DNA from 2 places in the Mesorhizobium sp. M0904 genome. Region 2 is predicted to be linked to the other one. Evidence: riboswitches for the same ligand, from Rfam matches in the RefSeq annotation. Region 2 holds a riboswitch; the other holds the start of a gene.

Region 1 (4,417 bases), on a different contig from region 2:
CGAAAAACAATGTCATTTGAGTGACACATGACAATGATGGTGTGCAGGCTTGTGCCGGACGACTCAGCGTTCTGTCGAATTGTTGAAAACGGCTGTCATGCGGCCGGCATTTCTGGAGTGACCAGATCTCGATGGAACCGACATTCGCAGCCGCCCTCCTTTCCATAGCCCTCCTTCTTTCAAATCTCGCCAGCATCCTGTTAGCTTCGCAGAAGCTGAAGCGACCAGCCAGTATTGCGCCGCCCAACGCGCCGCCGGTATCGATCGTCATCCCGGCGCGCGGCGTCGAGCCGTTTGCCGAAGAGACGCTGGAGCGCGCCTTCTCACTCGACTGGCCGCGCTACGAACTCATCTTCTGTGTCGCCCATGCCGACGACCCGGTGGTCAAGCCGATCACTGCCGCAATGGCGCGCTTTCCAGCTATTCGCGCCCGCCTTCTGGTCGGTGACGACCGCATCAGCGGCAATCCAAAACTCAACAATTGCGTGAAGGGTTGGGAGGCGGCGCGTTATCGCTGGGTCATCCTTGCCGATTCCAATGTGCTTATGTCGAGCGACTACGTCCAGCACCTGATGGCGGCGTGGCGGCATGACACCGGCCTCGTCTGCTCGACGCCAATCGGCTCGCGGCCGGACGGGTTCTGGGGGGAGGTCGAATGCGCCTTTCTCAACACGCTGCAGGCACGCTGGCAGTACGCTGGAGAGGCGCTCGGCCTCGGCTTCGCCCAGGGCAAGAGCATGTTGTGGAACAAGCCGATGCTCGATGCCAATGGCGGCATCCGCGCGCTTGCCGCCGAGATCGCCGAGGACGCCGCCGCGACCAAGCTGGTCAACGGGCTCGGACTGCGAGTCAATCTTGTCGCCTCTCCCTTCGAACAGCCGCTCGGCCGGCGCACGCTTGGCGAGATCTGGTCGCGGCAGGCGCGCTGGGCGCGGCTGCGCCGCGTCACCTTTGCACTGTTCTTTGCCCCCGAAATCCTGATCGGCGCGGCACCGCCGCTAGTGCTTGCACTGATCGCCGCGGCTGACGCCGGCGTCAGCCTGCCGGCAACCGCCATCGCCGTGCTGGTCGCGGCCTACCTGCCGGAATGCGCCTTGGCCTCGACCAAGGGATGGCACCTGTCGCCGCGCACGATCCCGGCGATGATGGCACGAGACCTGATGCTTCCCGTCGTTTGGGCGCGCGGATGGCTGAGCGGCGCCATCGACTGGCGCGGCAACGTGATGACTATCCAGACGAAGACTGTCGCGGAGCTGGAAGAGACCCCGTCCGGCGCCTGATCGGCACGTCCCCGCTGCCTCTGTTCGGCCAGCCCTTATCCGGCAACTCTCAGTGCCTGCTCGATGTCTTCGAGCAGGTCGTCGGCGTCCTCAAGGCCGACTGACAGCCTGAGCGTTCCCGGTCCGATGCCGAGCTCGGCGCGGGCTTCATCAGTCAAGTTCTTGTGTGTGGTCGTCGCCGGATGGGTGATCAGGCTCTTGGCGTCGCCGAGATTGTTGGAAATCAGCACGACGTCGAGTGTGTTCTGGAAGGCAAAGGCCGCCTGCTTGCCGCCCTTCACATCGAAGCAAATCAGCGTCGAGCCGCCCGACATCTGCTTCTTGACCACGGCCGCTTGCGGGTGGTCGGCGCGGCCGGGATAGATGACGCGGGCGATTTGCGGGCGCTCGGCCAGGAAATCCGCGATGCGGCCGGCACTTTCCGTCTGCTGGCGTACGCGTAGCGGCAGCGTCTCCAGGCCTTTCAGCAGCGTCCAGGCATTGAAGGGCGAGAGGCTGGGGCCGGTGTGGCGGAAATAGTCATGCAGGTTCTCGTCGATCCATTTCTTGTCCGACAGAACGATGCCGCCAAGACAACGCCCCTGGCCGTCAATATGCTTCGTGGCCGAATAGACGACGATGTGGGCGCCGAGCTGCAGGGGTTTCTGCTGCAAGGGCGTAGCGAAGACATTATCGACGATCAGCCTGGCGCCGATCGAATTGGCAAGTGCCGCCACGGCGGCAATGTCGACTACCTCCAGCGTTGGATTGGTAGGGCTTTCCAGGAAAAACAGTTTGGTGTTTGGCTTGACCGCCTTTTCCCAATTGGCGATGTCGGTGCCGTCGACCAGCGTTGCCTCAATGCCGTATTTCGGCGCCAGCGTCTCGATCACCCAGCGGCAGGAGCCGAACAGCGCGCGCGCCGCCACGATATGGTCGCCCGCCTTGGCGCTACACAGCAGTGCTGCCGTCACCGCCGCCATGCCGGATGCCGTGGCGCGCGCGTCCTCGGCTCCTTCCAGCGCGCACATGCGTTTCTCAAACATGTCGACCGTCGGATTGGCATAGCGCGAATAGATGAAGCCCGGCTCCTCGCCCTTGAAGCGGGCCTCCGCCGCTTGCGCCGTCTCGTAGACATAGCCTTGGGTGAGATACATCGCCTCGGAGGTCTCGCCGAAGCCGGAACGCAGCGTCCCGGCATGCACGAGTGCGGTCTGAGGCTTCCAATCGCGCTTCTTGGTCATCATTCCATCCAAACACCAAAATTGGTCCAAACAACAAAAAACCGGCCGCGAAAGTCGCAACCGGTCCATATGGCCTTGCGGCCCGACGGTCCTTTAGCGACTTGTTTAACGTGGCTGCAAGCCGACCGGCCAAATCACCACGGGATAACGAGCTTTAGACCCGCGCCACGCTTGCGTCAATTGCCGGCATGATTAAGAGGGTTGTACCAAGCAGGTGCCAAAGGCGTCCACGGTCGGACCTGCGACAGAACAAGACCTCGCCCGGCCTTCGAACGGAGCCAGACCCTTGCGGCAGACAGGCATTCTTCCCGATCAGCATATTTCCGCGCTGTTCCAGACGGGCGCGCTGAAATCGCCGCGCATGCTCGATGCCGATCAGATCCAGCCGGCCAGCCTTGACCTCAGGCTCGGCGACAAGGCCTGGCGAGTGCGTGCTTCCTTCTTGCCCGGCCCGGACCACAGCGTTGTCGACAAGCTCGACCGGCTGAAGCTGCACGAGATCAACCTCGCCGGAGGTGCCGTGCTGGAAACCGGCTGCGTCTACATCGTGCCGCTGCTCGAAAGCCTGGCGCTGCCCGCCCATATTTCCGCCTCCGCCAACCCGAAAAGCTCGACTGGACGGCTCGATATCTTCACCCGGGTAATGACCGACCGTGGCCACGAGTTCGACAAGATCGCCGCCGGCTATGAAGGCCCGCTCTATCTGGAGGTCAGCCCGCGCACTTTCCCGATCATCGTGCGGACCGGCTCGCGGCTGTCGCAGATCAGGTTCCGCACCGGCAATGCGCTCTTGTCGGAAAGCGAGCTGCACGAGTTGCACCGCGCCGAAATGTTGGTCGCCACCGAACCACCCAACATCTCAGGCGGGGGAATCGCGCTGTCGATCGATCTCGACGGCGACAAGGACGGGCTGGTCGGCTATCGCGGCAAGCACCACACCGGCCTGGTCGACGTCGACAAGCGCGCCGCGCAGGATGTCGTCGATTTCTGGGAGCCGCTCTACAAGAGCGGTGCCGGCGAGCTGGTGCTCGATCCGGACGAATTCTATATTCTGGTGTCGCGCGAGGCGGTGCATGTGCCGCCACTCTACGCCGCCGAAATGACGCCTTTCGACCCGCTGGTCGGCGAGTTCCGCGTCCATTATGCCGGTTTCTTCGACCCGGGTTTCGGCCATTCGGCGTCGGGCGGCACCGGCAGCCGGGCGGTGCTCGAGGTGCGTAGCCACGAAGTGCCGTTCATCCTCGACCACGGCCAGATCGTCGGACGGTTGGTCTACGAGCATATGCTGAAACGGCCGCAGGCACTCTACGGCACAGATCTCGGCTCGAACTATCAGGCGCAGGGCCTGAAACTGTCCAAGCATTTCCGCGCCGCGCGATGAGTTTGGAACTGCCAATCTCCCCCACGAGGGGGGAGATCACGCTGTCATCGACGCCTCAAAGCGCCTTCACCGCCACCTTCACCGGCTGCTCGATTTCAAGCGGGTTGCGCAGCGGCAGGCCGAAATCCTGCGCCTCGATTTCGAATACGTCACCGGCCTCGGTCCTGATGCCGTCGGCGAAGGACAGCGTCGCCGTGCCGAACATGTGCACATGCACGTCGCCCGGCTGGCGGAAGGCCGAGTATTTGAAGTGGTGATGCTCGAGATTGCCAATGGTGTGCGACATGTTCGCCTCGCCCGACAGGAACGGCTTTTCCCAAAGCAGCTTGCCGTGGCGCAGGATGCGTGAAGCGCCGCGAATGTCGGACGGCAGGTCGCCGATCAGGATCTCCGGCCCGAACGAGGCGTTGCGCAGTTTCGAATGGGCGAGGAAGAGATAATTCACGCGCTCGGTGACGTGGTCGGAAAACTCGTTCGACAGCGTGAAGCCGACGCGGAACGGGGCGCCGTCGTCGCCGATCACATAGATTCCG
Region 2 (4,417 bases):
TCTCATAAATGCCGATCTGACGATCAAGCTCAATGATCCAAAGGCCGTGGCGGCGATCCTTGCCACCGCCATCCCCGAGCAGAAGAAAGAGATCCAAACCGGCTTTGCCGGACTGGCGCTGCTCGGCAACCAGCCGTCGATGCCGCTGAAGATCGTCAGGGGCAAGGCCTCGCTCGGCTTCATCCCGCTCGGCAAGATCAAGCCGCTTGACTAGGCGGTCGGGACTGCGATCGGCCTGCCGCGGCTTATCCCTTCGGCGGGTGTTCGACTGCCTGGCGACCGAAATCCGGTACGTCGATGTCCTGGCCGGCCTCGATGATCGAGCGGCGGACGGCGCGGGTGCGGGTGAACAGGTCGAACAGCTTTTCGCCGTCGCCCCAGCGGATCGCCCGCTGCAGCGAGGACAGATCTTCCGAGAATCGCGCCAGCATTTCGAGGATGGCGTCCTTGTTGTGCAGGCAGACGTCACGCCACATGGTCGGGTCGGACGCCGCGAGACGGGTGAAGTCGCGAAAGCCGGAAGCCGAGTATTTGATGACCTCGGACTTGGTCACCGACTCCAGATCGTCGGCGGTACCGACGATGTTATAGGCGATGATGTGCGGCAGGTGCGAAACGATGGCCAGCGTCATGTCGTGATGCTGCGGGTCCATCGTGTCGATGTTGGAGCCGCAGCGGCGCCAGAATTCCGAGAGCCTTTCCAGTGCCGCGGGATCGGTGCCGGGCAGCGGCGTGAAGATGCACCAGCGGTTCTCGAACAGTTCGGCAAAACCGGCATCTGGTCCCGACTTTTCGGTGCCGGCCAAAGGATGGCCGGGAATGAAGTGCACGCCATCAGGCACATGCGGCTGCATCTGCGCGATCACCGATGCCTTGGTCGAGCCGACATCGGTAAGGATGGCGCCCTTCTTCAGCGTCGGCGCGATTTCCGCGGCGACGGTACCCGAAGAGCCGACCGGCACCGAAACGACGACCAGATCGGCATCGCGAACCGCCTCTTTCGCATCCGTCGTGTAGGTGTCGCCGAGGGCGAGTAGGCTCGCCCGCGCCAGCGTCGCTTCGCTGCGCGTCGAAATCGCGACTTGGCCGGCGAGCCCCTCACGGCGGATGACGCGGGCCAGCGACGAGCCGATCAGGCCGATGCCGACCAGCGCGATCTTTTCGAACATCGGTGAGGTCATGGTGTTCTAGCTTTTCAGGAATGTCGCGAGTGCGGCGACAACGCCGCGGTTGGCCTCTTCGGTGCCGATGCTCATGCGCAGCGCGTTCGGAAAACCGTAGCCGGAAACGCGCCGCAATATGTAGCCGCGCGCACTGAGGTAGTCGTCGGCGGCCGCCGCCGAATGCTTTTTGTCCTCGGGAAAGTGGATAAGGATGAAATTGCCGACGCTCGGTGTCACCCGCAGCCCAAGCCCGCTTAGTTGCTCGGTCAGCCATGCCAGCCAGGTCTCGTTATGCGCCACGCTGCGCTCGATATGGACGCGGTCGCGGATCGCTGCGATGCCGGCCTCGATTGCCGTCGCATTGACGTTGAAGGGTCCCCGCACGCGGTTGATCGCGTCGATGACGTGCATTGGCGCATACATCCAGCCGATCCGCGCCCCGCCCAGGCCCAATTTGGAGAAAGTGCGGGTCATGACCACGTTTTCCGCGCTGCCCACCAACTCGACGCCGGCTTCATAATCGTTGCGCCGGACATATTCGGCGTAAGCTGCATCCAGCACCAGAAGCACGTTTCGCGGCAGGCCGGCATGCAGGCGGCGCACCTCCTGGAACGGCACGTAGGTGCCGGTTGGATTGTTGGGATTGGCAAGGAAGATGATCCTGGTACGCGGCGTCACCGCGGCAAGAATTGCATCGACATCGGCGCGTTCATCGGTCTCCTTGACCGTTACCGGGACGGCACCGGCCGATTGTATGTAGATCTTGTAGACCATGAAGCCGTGTTCGGTGATGATCGCTTCGTCGCCGGGTGCGAGGTAGGTCTGCGCCAGCAGGCCCAGAATCTCGTCGGAGCCGTTGGAACAGACGATGTTCGCCGGGTTGAGCCCGTGCACCTCGGCGATCGCTTCCCTCAGGCGCCTGGCGCTGCCGTCGGGATAGACCGCGAGCTTGTCTGCGACCGCGCGCGCGGCCTCTATCGCCTTTGGCGAAGGGCCGAGTGGGTTCTCATTCGACGACAATTTGTGGACCTTGGCGACACCTTCAGGCGCCGTGCTCTTGCCGGGCACATAGGCTTCGATATCCATGATGCCGGCGCGGGGCCTTGGACGTGTCTGATCCGGTATCTGGCTCATTCCATGAAATCCGTCGAGAGTGCCTCCATCCGGAGGCCGCAGCGGAAATACAAGCCGTGGCCCGGAATGTCGAGGGGCGGCAATTCGGGATCAAGAACTTGCCGTTGACGAAGCCATGCGTCGGTCCTAGAAGAGCAGCGAAAGTTCCGTGGTGATTTGGCCGGTCGGCTTGCAGCCACGTTAAACAACTTGCTAAAGGGCCGCTTGCATCTTGTAACCGGCTTTGCGAAGGCATGGCCGGTTTTTTGTTGCCCTGGCTGGTTGTTGCCCGGACCGGCGGTGGACAACTGAAGGCCGGGCAAGGAGATGTGATGGTCGCTTTGCGCGCGCGAAAAACCAACAACGAGGCCGACCAGCCGTCGAGCCCGGTGTTGCGTTTCGGCGCCGACAAGCCGCTCAAGCTCGACGCCGGCACGCTGCTGTCGCCCTTCCAGATTGCCTACCAGACCTATGGCACGCTCAACGACGCGCGCTCCAACGCCATCCTCGTCTGCCATGCGCTGACCGGCGACCAGCATGTCGCCAACACCAATCCGGTGACCGGCAAGCCAGGCTGGTGGGAAGTGCTGATCGGCCCCGGCAAGATCATCGACACCGATCGTTTCTTCGTCATCTCGTCCAACGTCATCGGCGGCTGTCTCGGCTCCACCGGCCCCGCCTCGACCAATCCCGCCACCGCCAAGCCCTACGGGCTCGACCTGCCGATCATCACCATCCGCGACATGGTGCGCGCGCAGCTGATGCTGGTCGAGCATTTCGGTATCGAACAGCTGTTCAGCGTGCTGGGCGGCTCGATGGGCGGCATGCAGGTGCTGCAATGGGCCTCGAGCTATCCCGAGCGCGTCTTCTCGGCGCTGCCGATCGCCACCGGCGCCCGCCATTCTTCGCAGAACATCGCTTTCCACGAGGTCGGCAGGCAGGCAGTGATGGCCGACCCGGACTGGCATGGCGGCAAATACTTCGAGCACGGCAAGCGGCCGGAAAAGGGGCTGGCGGTGGCGCGCATGGCCGCTCACATCACCTATCTGTCGGAAGCAGCGCTGCACCGCAAGTTCGGCCGCAACCTTCAGGATCGCGAAGCCCTGACCTTCGGCTTCGATGCCGACTTCCAGATCGAGAGCTACCTGCGCCATCAGGGCATGACCTTCGTCGATCGCTTCGATGCCAACTCCTATCTCTACATGACCCGGGCGATGGACTATTTCGATCTCGCCGCCGACCATGGCGGCCGGTTGGCCGATGCCTTCGCCGGCACCAAGACGCGCTTCTGCCTGGTTTCGTTCACCAGCGATTGGCTGTTCCCGACCGAGGAAAGCCGCTCGGTCGTGCACGCGCTGAACGCGGCCGGCGCCTCGGTCTCGTTCGTCGAGATCGAGACCGACCGCGGCCACGACGCCTTCCTGCTCGACGAACCGGAACTGTTCGCCGCCATCAAAGGCTTCATCGCCTCGGCGGCGCGGGCGAGAGGGCTCGGCGCATGACCCCGAAAAGTTCCGGATTGTTCGGATCAGGACCATGCGCCAGGCAAGTGACGAGCCCATGAGCGTCAACCGCGCCCAGCGCGTCGACCTCGAGGTCATCGCCGATCTCATCCCGCCGCAGTCGCGGGTGCTAGACGTCGGTTCCGGCGACGGCCTGCTGCTCGAATTGCTGCAGGCGACCAAGAAGGTCGACGGTCGCGGGCTGGAACTGTCGCAGCGCGGCGTCAACGAATGCGTGGCGCGCGGCCTGTCGGTCATCCAGGGCGATGCCGATAAGGATCTCCAATTCTATCCCGATAAGGGCTTCGACTTCGTCGTTTTGTCGCAGACCTTGCAGGCGACCCGCAATCCGAAATTGGTGCTCGACGAACTGCTCAGGATCGGCAACCGCGCTATCGTCTCATTCCCAAATTTTGGTCACTGGCGGGTGCGCTTTTCGCTACTGTTCAACGGCCGCATGCCGGTGACCAAGGACCTGCCCTATTCCTGGTATGACACCCCCAACATCCATTTCTGCACCATTCGCGATTTCGTCAATCTGTGCGACGAGCTTGGCGCGACGGTGGAAAAGGCGACCGCGCTCGACGCCAATGGCCAGCGGATCGGCTTCTCGATGCCGTGGTGGTTCTGGAATTTTTT

The links. Region 2 has a riboswitch for S-adenosylmethionine ahead of metX (homoserine O-acetyltransferase MetX). Riboswitches for the same ligand answer to the same signal wherever they lie in the genome.
Region 1: linked by a shared signal. The riboswitch ahead of NKH80_RS05885 (O-succinylhomoserine sulfhydrylase) and the one ahead of metX (homoserine O-acetyltransferase MetX) in region 2 are both predicted to bind S-adenosylmethionine.

The regions. Positions count from the first base shown of each region.
Region 1 is NZ_JAMYOC010000004.1:45,859-50,275, reverse strand. It holds gene NKH80_RS05890 (ceramide glucosyltransferase) at 132-1,280, shown strand; gene NKH80_RS05885 (O-succinylhomoserine sulfhydrylase) at 1,316-2,506, opposite strand; SAM riboswitch at 2,577-2,654, opposite strand; gene NKH80_RS05880 (2'-deoxycytidine 5'-triphosphate deaminase) at 2,790-3,884, shown strand; gene araD1 (AraD1 family protein) at 3,940-4,417, opposite strand, start outside.
Region 2 is NZ_JAMYOC010000012.1:68,134-72,550, forward strand. It holds gene NKH80_RS14540 (DUF2125 domain-containing protein) at 1-214, shown strand, start outside; gene NKH80_RS14545 (prephenate/arogenate dehydrogenase family protein) at 246-1,181, opposite strand; gene hisC (histidinol-phosphate transaminase) at 1,188-2,297, opposite strand; SAM riboswitch at 2,436-2,513, shown strand; gene metX (homoserine O-acetyltransferase MetX) at 2,609-3,778, shown strand; gene metW (methionine biosynthesis protein MetW) at 3,837-4,417, shown strand, end outside.